3 regions of the Clostridioides sp. ZZV15-6598 genome follow, and region 2 is predicted to be linked to each of the others. Evidence: riboswitches for the same ligand, from Rfam matches in the RefSeq annotation. Region 2 holds a riboswitch; each other region holds the start of a gene.
The links. Region 2 has a riboswitch for FMN ahead of ribD (bifunctional diaminohydroxyphosphoribosylaminopyrimidine deaminase/5-amino-6-(5-phosphoribosylamino)uracil reductase RibD). Riboswitches for the same ligand answer to the same signal wherever they lie in the genome.
Positions count from the first base shown of each region.

Region 1 (6,257 bases), on a different contig from region 2:
ACTGGTTCATAGCTAGAACATTGGAAAAACTCACTATATATTTTTACCCATAGGTTTTGAATAGAATTTGGCATGGCACCTGTACACTTGAAAATAGCCCATTTATGACAGGGTATTGTAAATGAGGTAAATTCATCATTTTTAGGTTTTTCATTTGTCTCAACAGCTGCATAATAATTAAATAATTGTTTGTTTTGTGAAACTGCCATTTCATCTATTCCCAAAACCCCACCTTTTGTAATAGTGTTTTCTTTCACATAAGAAATTAATTCTCTATACAAGCTAGTCTTAAACAAGTCTTGCCAAAACTTTGGTATCTGTCTTCTGAAAATATCTTCATCTTTAGAAAATTGTTTCTTTAAAGCAATTACTGAAAATTCTCCCTTATCGACAATTTTGTAATCTAAAGTATTTCCTCCATCTAAAGATATTTTTAATGTTATTTTGCTAAATGATTTTAGGTTTGAATTTCCCTTTCTAGCAATAGATGGCGTTATCCCATGAAATCTAACAAAGGCTTTAGTAAAGCTTTCTGCTGTTTCGTAACCATATTTAAATGCTATGTCTATGATTTTACTATTTGAAGTAGTTAATTCAAGCCCAGCTAAAGTTAATCTTCTATTCCTAATATATTCACCAACAGAGATACCTACTAATACACTAAACATTCGTTGATAATAAAAAACTGACACATTTGTATACCTTGCTAAATATTCATAATCTAACTTTTCTAAAATATTTTCTTCAATATAATCAATAGATTGTTGTAATCCCTCTAACCATTGCATTTCATATGTACCTCCATATTTTATAATAAATCTTATAAATTTTCTTGTCTTTTTGTGCAAAGATTTATCTGTTTAAATTATAGCAAAAAACAGCAAACTGCCATAGCTTCAGAGCTATACCAGTTTGCTGTTGATTATATACTAGTTAATATTAATTTTAAACAGACATATTTTATATATTTTCCTCATACTTTGAGATTCTCTTAACTAATTCATCTCTCAGTTTTCCTACTTCATCAAATCTCATGTTAGGACTATAGTAACTTTCTATAATATCATGTTTTGATTTAGCTCTCTTAAGATTTAAAATTGACCAACAAATTAAGTCATCTAAAACTTTTTCATCAAATTTAATATCTTCTTCGTACTTAAGTAATTTTTCTCTATTTAAAAATTGATTCAAATCAATTGTATCTTCATCTTTAAAAGTACTACTTATAGTTATTCCTATATCTAAATCAGTTAATAATATAGTTTCAATTTTTTCAGGAATAAGTGGATAGTGATAAACTTCTACATTCAAGCCTTTCTCAATAGCTTTTTTGTACACTTTACTCAAAAGTGTAGTTTTTCCAGCGCCTATTTCTCCTGATAAGTAATAAACCTTACCTACATCCTTTAAAATATGTTCTGTATAATCTAAACATCCTACAGGAGTTATCCCTGAGCCAAATAAATGCTTTTCTTTCTTTAATTTTCCTGTACTATCTACTCCATCAAATAATCTTTTTATGAATTCTTCTGTAACTAAATTTACTTTTCCATAATCCATACAGTCAGAATATTTTTCCTCGATATCTCTAAAGATTGGCTCTGCTGATTTCAAAAATTTGAATGCTCTTTTGAAAGCATTACTAATATCTTTATCATAGCTTGAAATTTCTTGTCTATTTTTTTCTAACTCCTCTGTATTCCAGTAATCTCCTAAATTAATTATCTCGTCCAAAGCACCTGGGAGTTTAGGGTCTACAGTATGTGGAGCAGTTGCATCCATAAGTACCACGCCTAGTTTCTTTATAACTACACCATCCAACGAACTTGGGTCAGAAGGACAATGATATAATTCAATATCATATCCTCTATGCAAAAATTCTTTATAAATTTTTTTCATTAGTGAGGATTTTCCTACTCCAGGTCCACCCTTTAAACAAAAAACTCTTTTTACATTTTCAGGAATTATATAATCAAAAAAAGAATATGAGCCTTGTGATGTGTTTCCACCTGGAAATGCCTTTTTTATCTTTCCTTCCATATTAGCGCCTCCTCATAATTTACCATACCTCTTAATTAAGATATTAATATTATACGAGTTTTGTTACAGCTTTATGCTTTTGCTAAATATAAAACTTATCACTCAGCAGTGACAATAACTTATTTTACTCAATTTCAATCTATTATACTCTAGTTTAAGTTCCGTCCAAAACTATAATAAAACTGTCTATACTGTAGTATAGTTGTCTGTATTACTTAAATCTAATTGTTTCCATTGTTATTTTATGTTAAAATAAAATTAAAAAATACATCTGTTTTTCTTCAGAAATGGGTGAAATTCCCTATCGGCGGTAAAAGCCCGCGAGCCTTATGGCAGAATTTGGTCAAATTCCAAAGCCGACAGTAAAATCTGGATGGTAGAAGAAAATAGTATATGAGTACCTTTATGTAATTTTACATGAGTAATCTATACAAATCCTTCAACTACCGTATTTATTCATGAAAATAAACATATTCTAAGGTACCTAAGATATAGGTGCTTTTTTGTTGTTTATTTTGTAACTATACTGTACTTATAAAACAAAATCTACTATGTAAAAGATTGGGGTGTTATCAGTGAAACAAAAATGGATAGTATTAATCATCATCTGTATTGGTGTATTTATGTCTACTCTTGATGGAAGTATACTAAATATCGCAAATCCTACAATTGCTGCTGACTTTAAAATTAATATGTCGCAAATCCAATGGGTAGTTACAGCTTATATGTTGGTTGTAACAGCTACTATGTTGTTTTTTGGAAAGCTCGGTGATAAGGTAGGTTCAAATTATCTATATACGTTAGGATTTTTTATATTTACAATAGGTTCCTTTCTATGTAGTATATCTAATAGTTTAGTAACATTGATTTTATCAAGAATATTTCAAGCAATTGGAGCAAGTATTTTAATGGCAACTGGACTTGGTATAGTTTCTAATGCATTTCCAGCAAATGAGAAGGGAAAGGCTATAGGAATTACTGGTGCAGTAGTTGGTATAGGAAATATGAGTGGTCCTGTAATTGGTGGAATACTTTTAGAACACTTTGGATGGCCTTCTATTTTCATCATCAATATACCTATTGGTATTATAGCAGTCCTTCTTGGGATGAAATTTCTACCAAAACCTATTTTAGATGAACAAAACAAAAGTTTTGATATACTAGGTCTTCTATTATTTGCATCTTGTACCACACTTATATTGCTTGCAATGAATGGAGAAGGAAATACAAAATGGTATATAGGAATAGTAGCAATTATAGCATTTTTATTGTTAGTATTAAGAGAGGTAAAATTTGAACAAAGTTTTATTGATTTACCTTTGTTTAAAAATAGAAATTTCACTGTGGGGAATATTATTGGAATAGCTTGTTATTTCCCTCAAATGGCAGTATCTTTCCTACTTCCTTTTTATCTAGAACAACTAAAAAATTTATCTCCTATGATGGCTGGTTCTGTCATGACTGTTCATCCACTTATTATGGTACTTATAGCACCTATTGCAGGCTCTCTTTCTGACAAACATGGTGCAAAAAATATTCTAACTGTATCTTTTTCATTTATGACTATTGCTCTAGTTGGAATGGCACTTTTAAAAGCAGATTCTCCATTATATCTTTTGATTCTATGTTTAATTATTTTTGGCTTTGGATTAGGCTCTTTTAGTTCACCAAACAATAGTAGTATCTTGGCAGACGTTCCACCTCAAAAGCAAGGATATGGAGGAAGTTTTCTTGCAACAGTTCGTAATTTGTCATTTGCTCTTGGAACAGCCTTTTTCAGTAGTTTCTTTGCACAAAGACTTACATATCATCAAAAGTCTACAAGTCATACACTGGCTTATGTTGCAGCTAGTAATCAATCTTACTGGATTGCAGCAGCAGTATGCTTTATAGGACTTATACTTACAATTTTCTTTATGAAAAAGACAGAAAAAGCCACTTCTTAGTCAATATTTATTACTAATTATATAAATCGCCAAACCTTTAAACAAACTAATTTATATTAATTTTATTGATTTATAACAATAATTACCAATATATATTGTTTATAAACAACAAGGATGCCACAAAATATCAGTTAAAAATACTTTGAGGCATCCTTTATTTGATTTTAATATATATAACATTTAAAATTAATCTACTGTTATTTCATATCCATGTTGATTGTATTGATTTACAATTTCTTCCCAAAGTTCTTCAACACCAGTCTTTTTTAGTGAAGAAACAGGAATTACTTTTTCGCTACTCTCCATTTGCAATTTCTTTCTTATAATACTTATATGCTTTTGATATTGTCCTCTAGATATTTTGTCTGCCTTAGTTGCAATAATTACACAGTTATATCCAAAGTGTTTTATCCATTCGTACATAAGTTTATCATCTGCTGTAGGTTCATGTCTAATATCTACAAGTAGGAATATAGAGCATAGTTCTTGTCTACTTTCTAGATATCGTTCCATTATACCTCCCCATTTCTCTTTTTCAGATTTGGCTATTTTAGCATACCCATATCCTGGAAGGTCTACAAAATAAAATTCGTTATTTATAAGATAGAAATTTATAGTTCTAGTTTTTCCTGGTGTTTGACTAGTTCTAGCAAAGTTTCTTCTGTTAAGTAATGTATTTATTATCGATGATTTTCCAACATTTGACCTACCAGCTAGTGCTATCTCTGGTACACCTTCTGCTGGATACTGTGATTTATTCACAGCACTCATAGTTATCTCTGAACTTCTAATTTTCATTTTTTTCACCACTCTTTAATAAAGCTTGTTCTAATACTTCATCCATATGCTCTACAAGCACAAACTCCATCTTCTCTTTTACATTTTCTGGTATCTCATCTAAATCAGCTTCACACTCTTTAGGAATTAATACTTTTGTTATACCAGCTCTATGAGCTGCTAATAGTTTTTCCTTAACTCCTCCTACAGCTAACACTCTACCTCTTAAAGTTATTTCTCCTGTCATAGCTATATTACCTGGTACAGGTCTTTTAGTAAGTGCTGAAATCACTGCAAGTGCCATAGTTATACCAGCTGATGGCCCATCCTTTGGAACAGCACCTTCTGGAATGTGTATATGAATATCATTAGTTTTATAAAAATCAGGGTCAATATCAAACTTGTCCACTATTGATCTTATATAAGAAATACCTGTCTTAGCAGATTCTTTCATAACATCTCCTAGTTTTCCAGTTAATACAATTTCACCCTTTCCTTTAAGCACATTTACCTCTACTTCAAGAGTAACTCCACCAACTGCTGTCCATGCAAGTCCATTTACAAGCCCTATTTGAGGATTAAGCTCTGCAAGTTGGTATTTAAACATATCTTTTCCAAGATATTTTTCTAAGTCAGACTTATTTACAATAACTTCTTCAAGTGTTGGGTCCTCAACGTATTTTTTTGCAACTTTTCTACAAACTTTACCAATAGTTCTTTCTAATGTTCTTACTCCAGCTTCTCTTGTATAATGATTTATTATGCTTCTTAAAGTTTCATCATCCATTTTTACAAAATTCTCTTTTAAAGCATGTTCTTTAATTTGTTTTGGGAGTAAGTATTTTTTTGCTATATTTAATTTTTCTTCTTCTATATATCCAGATACTTCTATTACTTCCATTCTATCCAATAATGGTCTTGGAATATTGCTTAAACTATTTGCTGTTGTAACAAATAGTATCTTTGATAAATCAAAAGGTATTTCTAAATAGTGGTCCACAAAATCCTTATTTTGCTCTGGGTCTAATACTTCTAGCATAGCTGAAGCTGGGTCACCTTTATAATCTGCTGCCATTTTATCTATCTCATCAAATAAAAACACAGGATTTTTAGTCTGAGCTTCTTTTACTCCATTAATTATTCTTCCTGGAATAGAACCCACATAAGTTCTTCTGTGGCCTCTTATTTCAGCTTCATCTCTAACTCCACCTAAAGATATTCTCACAAATTTTCTATTTAACGCTCTAGCTATTGATTTTACTATAGATGTTTTCCCCGTACCTGGAGGTCCAACTAGACATATTATAGGTCCTTTAAGTGATTTAGCAAGAGTTCTTATGGCTAAATACTCTAATATTCTTTCTTTAACCTTATCCAACCCATAATGGTCTTCATCTAATATAGCTTGTGCTTTAACTATGTCTAGTTTATCCTTTGTTTCTTTGTTCCATGGTAATGAGAATATAGTATCTAAATAATTTCTACTTACAGATA
Region 1 covers NZ_JAGWCS010000049.1:542-6,798, forward strand. The annotation lists gene KGF50_RS11100 (AraC family transcriptional regulator) at 1-788, opposite strand, end outside; gene KGF50_RS11105 (ATP-binding protein) at 961-2,040, opposite strand; FMN riboswitch at 2,314-2,429, shown strand; gene KGF50_RS11110 (MFS transporter) at 2,616-3,986, shown strand; gene yihA (ribosome biogenesis GTP-binding protein YihA/YsxC) at 4,173-4,784, opposite strand; gene lon (endopeptidase La) at 4,774-6,257, opposite strand, start outside.
Region 1: linked by a shared signal. The riboswitch ahead of KGF50_RS11110 (MFS transporter) and the one ahead of ribD (bifunctional diaminohydroxyphosphoribosylaminopyrimidine deaminase/5-amino-6-(5-phosphoribosylamino)uracil reductase RibD) in region 2 are both predicted to bind FMN.

Region 2 (6,217 bases):
GTTTTGACATCTTGGTACTTAATGGTATTTCGTAATCTCTATTTTAATTTCCACTATTTAATAAATGAGAGTATTTAATCTAGAACCTTAAATAGGTTTGCCATTTCTAGTGCATTCATAGCACAATCATATCCTTTATTTCCAGCTTTTGTGCCAGCTCTTTCAATAGCTTGTTCAATATTTTCTGTTGTTACTATTCCAAATATAACAGGTAATTCATTATCCAAAGATACTTTTGCAATGCCTTTAGATACTTCACTACATACATAATCATAATGAGAAGTAGCGCCTCTTATAACACATCCTAAACATATTATAGCATCATACTTACCACTCTTAGACATTTTTTGAGCAACGAGAGGAATCTCAAAAGCTCCAGGTACCCAAACTACTTCTATATTTTCCTGAGTAACATCATGTCTTAAAAGGCAATCTTGAGCACCAGATAAAAGTTTTGATGTTATAAATTCATTAAAACGAGAGTTTATTATACCTATTTTCAAATCTTTTCCAATAAGTTTTCCTTCATATATCATTTTTATTTCCTCCAATTTTATTTAGGTTACAAATCTATATTTTTAGTATACATATATTATTGTAATAAAAATTACTTAGTAGAATAATAATTAAATACCATTAATTATATAATATCTAATAGATGTCCCATTTTATCTTTCTTAGTTTTTAGATATAATTTATTAAAATCATTGATTTCTTCATTAATAGGAACTCTATGTTCAATCTTTATTCCATATTTTTCTAATTGATTTATTTTGTCAGGATTATTACTTAAAAGGTTTATACTTTTTATATGTAAGTTTTTTAATATCTGAGCAGCGATATAAAAATCTCTCATATCTTCTTCAAATCCAAGCATTAAATTTGCTTCAACAGTATCATAACCTTCTTCTTGAAGCTTATAAGCTTTAATTTTGTTTAAAAGACCAATACCTCTACCTTCCTGTTTCATATAAATTAAAACACCACTTCCATTTTCTACAATTTTTTTCATAGAAGTTTCTAGTTGTAAGCCACAATCACATTTTAAAGAATGAAATACATCACCTGTTAAACATTCAGAATGAAGTCTAACTAGTGTATTTTCTTCATTTACATTTCCGTAAGTAAGGGCAATGTGTTCTTCATTTGAATAAATATCTTTATATCCTATGATTTCAAAATTTCCATATTTTGTTGGGAGAAAAGCACTAGAAATTTTTTCTATAGTGTTTTCATTTTTTTTACGATATTCTATTAAGTCTTTTATAGTAATGATTTTTAAATTATGTTTTTCTTTAAATATCATTAAATCATCAACTCTTGCCATTGTACCATCATCTTTCATTATTTCGCAGATAAGACCAATTTCCTTAAATCCTGCAAGTCTAGCAAGGTCTACAGAAGCTTCTGTATGTCCATCTCTAACTAGAACACCTCCAGTTTTTGCGATTAATGGGAATACATGCCCAGGAGTTTTAAAATCTTTACTTGTGGAACTTTCATTACAGAATAGTTTGACTGTCTCAGCTCTCTCATATGCAGATATACCTGTTAAAGTATCTATGCCATCTATAGTTACAGTAAATGCAGTTTGAAATGTGTCTGTATTTTCTTTAACCATAAGAGGTATATTTAAACTTTTAAATTTTTCTTCAGTAGCAGGAAGACAAATAAGGCCTCTACCATATGTAGCCATAAAGTTTATTGTCTCAGGTGTAGCCATTTCAGCTGCCATCAATAAATCTCCTTCATTTTCTCTGCTTTCATCATCAACTACGATTACCATTTTTCCATTTTTGATATCATTAATAGCTTCTTTAATAGTGTTAAACATGTAATTCACTCCTTTATTATTTTTAAAAACCATTTTTAAATAAAAATTCTTTATCTATGTTTGATTTATAGTTACTACTGTTAGAATTTAATTCCTTGTAGTTTTTTACAAGAAAATTATTAACATACTTTCCAATTACATCACTTTCTAAATTGACAAAGTCTCCAATGTTCTTTGTCAATAGAGTAGTGTTAAATTTAGTATGAGGTATAACAGAAACTTTAAATATTTCATCATCTAAATAAGCTATAGTTAGACTTACACCATCAATAGCAACAGAGCCTTTGTGTATTATTGTTGATAAAAGTTCTTTGATTGGTTGGATGCTTACTAAAACTGCATTTTCATCTTTTTCAAATTTACAAATAGTACCTTTACTATCAACATGACCTGTTACTATGTGTCCACCAAATCTAGAAGAAAGACTCATAGCTCTTTCAAGATTTACTTTATCATTTGGATTTAAAGAACTTAGATTTGTGGAACGAACTGTTTCCATCATGACATCAGCAGTAAATTCATTTTTACCTAAACTTGAAACAGTTAAACAAACTCCATTTACAGCAATACTATCTCCAAGATTTGTGCCATCTAGTATTTTATTTGATTGTATGGTGACCTTTCCACTTTTGCCATTAGCTGTAATTTTTTTAAGTATTCCGACTTCTTCTACTATGCCAGTAAACATTTTAACCTCCTAGACATGTATATTTATAAATTTAATTTAAAACATCAGACTCTACTAAAATATCTCCATCTATTAAAGTTACATTCTTAATTTCTAATTGTATAGCATCTGATAGGTAATTTATTCCATATCCAGAAACGAAGGTAGGAGCATCTTTTCCACCTATAATTTTAGGTGATAAAAATAATTTGACTTTATCAACTAAATTGTTTCTAAATAGACTGTCATTAAGTGTAGCACCACCTTCAACTAAAACAGAATCAATTTTTAATTCTCCTAATTTATGCATTACAAATTCTAAATCTACCATATTATTTTTTTTAGGAGAAAGTACTACTTCAATATTATTTTTTCTTAGAACTGATGATTTTTCACTATCTTCACAACACGTAAAAACTATGGTTTTATTGCTTTTATCTTTAACTACTTTGCTATCAACTGGTAATTTTAAGTTTGTGTCTATTATTATTCTTACAGGTTGAGATACATTTTCTTGGTTAAGTCTGCAAGTTAACAACGGATTATCATTTAAAACTGTGTTTATCCCAACCATTATACCTTGATATTTATTTCTATACTTATGACTTAAATATCTTGATGATTCATTAGATATCCATTTTGATTCTAGCGATTTTGTTGCAATCTTGCCATCCAAACTTACTGCTGATTTTACAATACAAAGAGGTTTTTTTGTTTTTATGTAGTAAAAAAATATTTCATTTAATTGTTTTGCTTCTTTTTCTAATACACCTACAGTAACATCAATATTATTGTCCCTTAGTTTTTTTACTCCATTACCACAAACGATTGGATTTGGGTCTAATGTAGATATTACGACTCTCTTAATCTTATTTTGAATAATTTTATCTACACAAGGAGGTGTTTTTCCATAATGAGAACATGGTTCTAAATTTACATAAAGAGTGGTATCTTTTAAACTTTGATTAGCACTATTTATAGCATTTATTTCAGCGTGATTAGAGCCAAATCTCTCATGATATCCTTTACCTATTATGTCGTTATCCTTAACGATTACACATCCCACTAATGGATTTGGATTTACAAAACCTTCTCCGTTTTTGGCTAATTCAATAGCTTTTTTCATATAATAAATATCTTTCTCTTTTTGGCTTATAAATTTCACAATATTTACACCTCCTATTTAAACTTAGATAATTTTTAAACAAAAAAACCTGAGAATTAACTCAGGGTTTAGAATAATCTACAATAAATATTGTATAAATGTATAGCAAAACTGCTCTACAAAAACACTTATTTAGCATATATCTTCTTCCATCCAGACTTTACTGTCGGCTTTGGAATTTAACCAAATCAACCAAGTTTTAACTCAGCTCGCGGGCTATACCGCCGATTGGGAATTTCACCCTACCCCGAAGATTAAGTATTAAATTTATATTTAGAATGTATCATAAATTATTTTACTTTGCAAACTATTTTTTGAAAAATATATGTTAATATATAATATATAACAGCTAGAAACTTTGGAATAATGCGATTGTGAATATAAAAATAAAAATTTGAACATAATCAGAAAAGAAGTTTAATTAATTTGAATTGGGAGAGAAATATATGAATAAAAAACCTTTAGAAATATTATCAAAATACTATGGATATACAAGTTTTAGAAAAGGCCAAGAGTCCATAATAAATTCTATTTTGAATAAAAAAGATGTATTAGCTATAATGCCAACTGGAGGAGGAAAATCTATATGTTATCAACTTCCAGCATTGATATTAGATGGGATGACAGTAGTGATTTCACCACTTATATCTCTTATGAAAGACCAAGTAGATGCTTTAAAAGCCATGGGAATCAATGCTGCTTTTATAAATAGTTCATTAGGAAACAAAGAATTTAATGAAATATTAAATAATATTAGAAAAAATACTTATAAAATACTTTATATTGCTCCAGAAAGATTAGATACCCAAGAATTTCTTGAACTAATAAATAATAATGACATAAGCCAAATTGCAATAGATGAAGCACATTGTGTATCTCAATGGGGACATGACTTTAGACTGAGTTATAGAAGGATTTCTACGTTTATCAATAGTTTGTCTAAAAGACCTATAGTCACAGCTTTTACAGCTACTGCATCAGAAGAGGTAAGAGCTGATATAATAAATTTATTGTGTTTAGAGAGTCCAGATTGTTACATAACAGGGTTTGATAGAGAAAATTTAGCAATAAATATAGTAAAATCATCTAGTAAAAATAAATATATTTTAGATTATATTCAAAATCATAAAAATGAGTCTGGAATTATATATACAGCTACTAGAAAAGAAGTTGAAAATATTTATAATGGCTTAGCAAAGAGAAATATATCTGTATCAAAATACCATGCAGGTTTATCTAAAAATGAAAGAAATAAGAATCAAGAAGATTTTATAAATGACAATATAGATATAATGATAGCAACAAATGCATTTGGAATGGGTATTGATAAGCCCAATATAAGATGGGTTATACACTACAATATGCCCCAAAGTGTAGAAAATTACTACCAAGAGATAGGGAGAGCAGGTAGGGATGGAGAAAAAAGTGAATGTATACTTTTATTTTCTCTAGGAGATGTACATATACAAAAATATTTAATAGATATTGGTGTTGAAAATCCTGAAAGAAAATTATTTCAACATAAAAAACTTCAGCATATGATTGATTTAGTTTATAGTAATTCATGCTATAGGAAGACAATATTAAGTTACTTTGGGGAACATTATGTAGAAAACTGTAATAACTGTAGTAATTGTTTAGTTGAAGGTGAAATAGTAGATAAAACTATAGATGCTCAAAAAGTTATTTCATGTGTAGCTAGAATGAAAAGAAGCTATGGTGTTACTACTATTGTAGATGTACTTAGAGGTTCCAAAAACAAAAAAATTTTACAACTTGGTTTAGATACTTTGTCTACATATAATATTATGAGAGATTACTCAAGTGAAGACTTGAAGAATTTTATAAACACATTAGTTTCTCATGGTTTTTTAGATTTAGTCGAAACTTTAGGTAGCGGAAACAGAGGAAGTTATCCAACTATAAGATTAAATGATATGTCTATGAAAGTTTTGAAGGGTGAGGCAAAGGTAGAATTTAAGGAAATTGTAATGACAAAATCCCTAGAAGTAGAAGATGAATTATATAGTGCTTTAAGAGAATTAAGACACTTAATTGCAAGTGAAGAAAAAATAGCTCCATATATGGTTTTTGGAGATGGAACACTTAGAGCTATGTCTAGTAGTTATCCAGTCAATAAAGAAGAAATGCTAAATATATCTGGAGTAGGAGAAATTAAATATCAAAAATATGGTGAAGATTTTGAAACACTAATAAAAGAATATGTCGAAAAAAATAATATTGATAAAAAGGATAAAGAAAAAAATGTCGATTTAATAAATGTTAATAGTGAATTTCTTGAAATTAATACAGATAAAGCTTTATATGAAAAGCTAGTAAATATTCGAGAAGAATATGCCAAGAAAGAAAAATTACTTCCATATATGATTTTAGCTAATAAGGCTTTGAAAGAAATAAGTGGAAGATACCCACTTGATAAAGAACAATTAAAGGATATTTCAGGTATAGGTGAAGTAAAAATTGAAAAGTATGGGGCTAGTATTTTAGATGAAGTTAAACAGTATGTAAAAGAAAATAATATTGATGTTAA
Region 2 covers NZ_JAGWCS010000125.1:178-6,394, forward strand. The annotation lists gene ribE (6,7-dimethyl-8-ribityllumazine synthase) at 75-536, opposite strand; gene KGF50_RS17420 (bifunctional 3,4-dihydroxy-2-butanone-4-phosphate synthase/GTP cyclohydrolase II) at 641-1,834, opposite strand; gene KGF50_RS17425 (riboflavin synthase) at 1,857-2,522, opposite strand; gene ribD (bifunctional diaminohydroxyphosphoribosylaminopyrimidine deaminase/5-amino-6-(5-phosphoribosylamino)uracil reductase RibD) at 2,554-3,666, opposite strand; FMN riboswitch at 3,804-3,925, opposite strand; gene recQ (DNA helicase RecQ) at 4,113-6,217, shown strand, end outside.

Region 3 (6,257 bases), on a different contig from region 2:
AAAGTACTTCAAGAAAATAAAGCTTTAAAAGAAACTCTAGATGAATATGAAAGTCTAAACAACTTATTAGAAGATGTAGAAGTATTAATTGAAATAGGTCTAGAAGAAGAGGATGATTCTGTTGAAAAGGATATAGAAAAGTCTATAGAATTAATAGAAGAACAATTATCTGAGATGAAAATAAAAACTCTTCTAAATGGCGAGTATGATAAAAATAATGCTATATTATCTATAAATGCTGGAACTGGAGGTCTAGATGCTCAAGATTGGGCTCAGATGCTTCTAAGAATGTATATAAGATGGGCAGAAGGCAAGGGATATAAAGTTAAGCTTTTAGATATAATATCAGACCCTGAAGCTGGAATAAAGACAGCTACAATTCTTGTAGAGGGAACCAATACTTATGGATATTTAAAAAGTGAAAAAGGGGTTCATAGATTGGTAAGAATATCTCCATTTGACCCATCAGGAAAGAGACATACTTCATTCGCTTCTATAGACGTAACACCAGAGTTAGATGAAAATATAGAAGTAGAAATTAACCTATCAGATTTAAAGATAGACACATATAGAGCGTCTGGTGCTGGAGGGCAACATGTAAACACAACTGACTCAGCTGTTAGAATAACACATATTCCTACTGGTGTAGTAGTTCAATGTCAAAATGAAAGGTCTCAACATTTAAATAAAGATAGAGCCATGAGACTTTTGATGGCAAAATTGATAGAGTTAAAAGAATTAGAGCAAAAGGAAAAAATAGAAGATATACAAGGTAAATATTCACAAATAACATGGGGTAGCCAAATTAGGTCATATGTTTTCCAACCATATAAGTTAGTCAAAGACCATAGGACAAATGCTGAGTTTGGAAATGTAGATAGTGTTATGAATGGAAATATAGACTTGTTTATCAATGAATACTTAAAAATGAATAAGACAGTTTAATAAATAATGTACAGTAATTAAGATAGATATATAAGAAGGTTAGTGCTTACTATGCACTTTACAGCACTTAGGCTGAGGACTACAACCCTCAGCCTTCGTTCTGTTTACCGTTATACTTATGAAAAAACTAACATTAGGAGTGAAAAAAATTGGATATAAATCAAATCTTAAAAAATGAATTTAATCTCAAAGACGAACAAATAAATAATACGCTAAAGCTTATTGATGAAGGAAATACAATACCATTTATAGCTAGATACAGAAAAGAAATGACTGGTGAGATGAGTGATGTCACATTAAGAGAATTCTATGAAAAATTGATGTATCTAAGAAACCTTCAAAGTAGAAAAGATGATGTAGTTAGGTTAATAGATGAACAAGGAAAATTAACAGATGAAATAACACAAAATATAGAAAAAGCAAAAACACTACAAGAAGTAGAAGATATATATGCACCATATAAACAAAAGAAAAGGACTAGGGCAACAATAGCAAAAGAAAAAGGGCTAGAAAATCTAGCAGTATCAATACTAGAGAGTAATCTAGATAATATAGATTTAGAGGCGAAGAGTTATATAAATGAAGAAAAAGAAGTAATTTCTGTTGAGGATGCCTTAAAAGGCGCAAGAGATATAATTGCAGAAACAGTTTCAGATGATGCTAAGATTAGAAAATACATAAGAGAGCTTGCTTTAAGAGAAGGAATGATAGTTAGTAAAAGTTCTACTGATGAGAAATCAGTTTATGATATGTATTACGATTATAGTGAAGCAGTAAAAAGTATGGCTCCACATAGAGTTTTAGCAATAAATAGAGGAGAAAAAGAGAATTTTTTAAAAGTTAAATTAGAAATAAATAATGATAAAGTTTTAAATTATATAGTAAATGAATATGTAAATGATAAAAACTTTAAGAATAAAGATGAAATTGTAAATTCAATAGAAGATTCATATAAAAGATTAATTTTCCCATCTATAGAAAGAGAAGTAAGAAATCATCTGACAGAAATAGCTCAAGAAAGAGCTATAAGTGTATTTGGAAAAAATGTTAAAAGTTTATTACTTCAACCACCAGTTAAAGATAAAGTAGTTATGGGATTTGACCCTGCATTTAGAACTGGTTGTAAAATAGCGGTTGTAGATAAAAATGGTAAATTATTGGACTATACAACAGTATATCCGACAGACCCTCAAAATAATGTAGAAGGGGCAAAGAAGACTTTAAAAGAATTAATTGAGAAATATAGTATAGATATAATTTCAATAGGAAATGGGACAGCATCAAGAGAATCAGAAACATTTGTATCAGAAATGATAAAAGAGATAGATAGAGAAGTTCAATATGTTATAGTAAGTGAAGCTGGTGCATCAGTTTACTCAGCATCTGAACTTGCAAATGAAGAACATCCAGATATAAATGTATCAATAAGAGGAGCTATATCTATAGCAAGAAGACTACAAGACCCATTAGCAGAACTTGTGAAAATAGACCCTAAGAGTATAGGTGTAGGTCAATATCAACATGACTTAAATAAGAAGAGATTAGAAGAAGTATTAAATGGAGTTGTTGAGGATTCCGTAAATAGTGTTGGAGTAGATTTAAATACTGCATCATATTCTCTATTAGAGCATATTGCAGGAATAAGTAAGGTTATCGCAAAAAATATAATAGCATATAGAGAAGAAAATGGAGACTTTACATCAAGGGTCCAACTGAAAAAAGTAAAAAGACTTGGGCCTCAAGCATTTACTCAATGTGCTGGATTTATGAGAATTTTAGATGGAAAAAATCCTCTAGATAATACGGGTGTACATCCTGAAAGCTATGATATATGCAAAAAAATGATTGAAATAATAGGATATTCTTTGGATGATGTAAAAAATAAAAATATAGAAGAAATAGATGAAAAAGTTAAGGAAATTGGTTTGAGAGAATTAAGTGAAAAATTGGAAGTAGGCCAAGTTACTTTAAGAGATATCATAGCTGAAATCAAAAAACCAGGAAGAGACCCAAGAGAAGAGGGTATAAAGCCTATACTTAGAACTGATGTCCTAAAAATTGAAGATATACAAGAAGGAATGTCTTTAAAAGGTACAATAAGAAATGTTGTAGATTTTGGAGCATTTGTAGATATTGGAATAAAAAATGATGGATTAGTTCATAAATCAGAAATGAGTAATAGCTTTGTAAAAGACCCTATGAGTATTGTTACAGTAGGTGATATAGTAGATGTAAAAGTAATTGGGATTGACTTAAATAAAAAAAGAGTAGCATTGTCAATGAAAAAATAGGTTAAGTTATGTTTAGTTATGATACTTACATGTAACGATTGTGAATGTAAGTATCATAATAAAAAAATTTAAGAAATTATGAAATAGGATTGTAAGGAAATAATATTTAAAATAAGTAGTATAGTATTGAAAAGTATAGTATTGAAAATCAGGAGGAAAATGAATGGTTTTTGTAAAAAATGGTAATATAAATACCATAACAAATGGAGTAATTCAAGGAGATATACTTATAGACCAAGGAAAAATAATAGAAATAGGAAAAGATTTAATAGCACCTTTAGATGTAGAGGTGATAGATGCAAGTGGTAAATTTGTGTTTCCAGGGTTTATAGATGCCCACACTCATTTGGGATTGTGGGAAGATGGTATAGGATTTGAAGGAGCAGATGGAAATGAAGAAACTGACCCAATAACACCACAATTAAATCCTATAGATGGAATTAATCCAATGGACAGAACATTTAAAGAAGCTTTTGAAGGTGGTATAACTTCTGTGTGTACAACTCCTGGAAGTGCAAATGTTATGGGAGGTCAATGTATAGCTATAAAGACATATGGAAAAAGAATTGATAAAATGGTAATAAAAAATCCAGTAGCATCTAAAATAGCCTTTGGAGAAAATCCAAAAAGTTGTTATGGTCAAGATGATAAATCTCCACAAACTAGAATGGCAATAGCTTCATTGCTTAGAGAAAATCTTAAAAAAGCAGAAGAATATTTAGAGGAAGTCGACCTGTATGAAAGTCATGATGATGAAGACTGTGAAAAACCTGAATATGACATAAAAATGGAAAGTTTGATACCTGTTTTAAGAGGGGAAATTCCTTTTAAAGCACATGCTCATAGAGCTGATGATATGTTTACAGCTATAAGAATTGCAAAAGAGTTTAATTTAAAGCTTACATTAGACCATTGTACAGAAGGTCATCTTATAGTGGAGGAGCTATTGGAAGAAGGATTTCCTGTAATAGTAGGACCATCATTATCAGAAAGGTCTAAGTTTGAACTTAGAAATTTAACTTTTAACACAGCTGGGATACTTTCAAATGCAGGGCTTGATGTATGTATAATGACAGACCATCCAGTAATACCAGTTCAATATCTTCCAATATGTGCAGGAATAGCAGCTAAGCATGGTATGAAAGAAGAAAAGGCAATAGAATCTATTACAATAAATCCAGCTAAGACTCTAGGAATTGAAGATAGAGTAGGTTCTATAGAAGTTGGTAAAGATGCAGATATAGTAATTTGGGATAATTCTCCACTAGAGATTCAAAGTAATGTACTTTACACTATAATAAATGGCAAGGTAGTGTACGAAAAAAAATAACTTGACAATTATTAAAAAATTAACTAATATAAGAGTGTAAGGAAAATTAAAAAATCAAAGAAGATCTTCGGGGCAGGGTGAGATTCCCTACCGGCGGTATAGCCCGCGAACTACTTATGTGGTTGATTTGGTGAAATTCCAAAGCCGACAGTAAAGTCTGGATGAGAGAAGATATTTATGGAATATAAATAAGTTTATTTTAGTTTGTTTAAACTATATCCATAAAAACTCGAAGATAGGATCTTCGAGTTTTTTGTTTTTCCTAAAAAATATAAATATATTTATTAGGAGGATAATAATTATGCAAAGTACAGCAAAAAGAAGTAATATGATTTCAACAAGAACTTTAGTAGTAATGTCAATTTTATCAGCAATATCTTATTTATTAATGTTTATTCAAGCACCAATACCAGGTATATTTCCAGATTTCTTAAAAATTGACTTGTCAGATATTCCAGCAATATTTGGTGGTATGTCTTTAGGACCAGTAGTTGGGTTTGGAATAGTTGTAGTAAAAAATATACTACAAGCAATTACAGCAACAACAACTGGAGGTATAGGAGAATTTGCAAATATATTAATTGGTGGTTCTTACGTAATGATACTTTGTTATTCATATAAGAGAAGTAAAGATTTAAAAGGTGTATTAATTGGATTTGTATTAGGAACAATAGCAATGACTATAATTGGTTCATTAGTGAATTATTTTGTAATGTTACCACTTTATGGTCAAATGATGGGACTAGATGCTATAATAGGCTTAGGTTCAGCTCTAAATCCTAAAATTCACGACCTATTTACTTTTGTAATTTGGATGATAGCACCATTTAATGTACTAAAAGCTGTGATAATATCTTTAGTAACATTACCACTTTATAAAAAAATGGGAAATGTAATAAAAAAATAATCAGACAAGAAAATATAAAATTTTAAAATTAAATATATTGAAAAGCCATAATTTATTTATAACTTCAGTCTCATGTTGTGATTGATGTATTAAATACATTATGGCTTTATTAATTTATCAAAAAATGTATTTAAAATAAGAAATATTTAGACAGATTTAATTTTTAAAATAAAGGAAGAATTAAAACGATTAACTATTAAAATACTAAAAAGGTATCTACAATATGCAGAGCGAATTCATAATAAACAAAAAATAAAGTTATTATTAAGAATAAATAATGTTTTGAAATGTGATTCTTAATAATAGCTAATTTAATAATGATAGGAGAGTAGATTTATGAAAATATGTAAAACAATGAAAAAAGTATTTTTAGACGATAAAGGGTATTATTTTAATAGTGATTGGGAAAATATTCATATAGGCATTGATAGTAAAATGTTAGGAGATTCTTTAAAGTATATTACAAATGAGTATATTGAAAATATGGAAAGAGTGAAGTATGATTATCATGAATTAGAAAATATAAATAATCAAACAGATGGTATGTGTACTTTAGCTGTAAGACAGAATTATAAAGCTTTGAAGTATGTAAAAGATCAAACAGAAGAATTATGTTTAGAAGCTATAAGGTACAATTATAGAGCACTTGAATATGTAAAAGAACAAACTGAGTATATATGTCTTGAAGCAATAAAAAAGGATTGCAATGCACTTAAGTATGTAAGAAATCAAACAGAAGAACTTATTATACAAGCAATAAGATGTTCTTCCAATATAGATGTTG
Region 3 covers NZ_JAGWCS010000017.1:45,438-51,694, forward strand. The annotation lists one part of gene prfB (peptide chain release factor 2) at 1-945, shown strand, start outside; gene KGF50_RS05400 (Tex family protein) at 1,095-3,236, shown strand; gene KGF50_RS05405 (amidohydrolase) at 3,400-4,566, shown strand; FMN riboswitch at 4,626-4,743, shown strand; gene KGF50_RS05410 (ECF transporter S component) at 4,868-5,473, shown strand; gene KGF50_RS05415 (DUF4116 domain-containing protein) at 5,810-6,257, shown strand, end outside.
Region 3: linked by a shared signal. The riboswitch ahead of KGF50_RS05410 (ECF transporter S component) and the one ahead of ribD (bifunctional diaminohydroxyphosphoribosylaminopyrimidine deaminase/5-amino-6-(5-phosphoribosylamino)uracil reductase RibD) in region 2 are both predicted to bind FMN.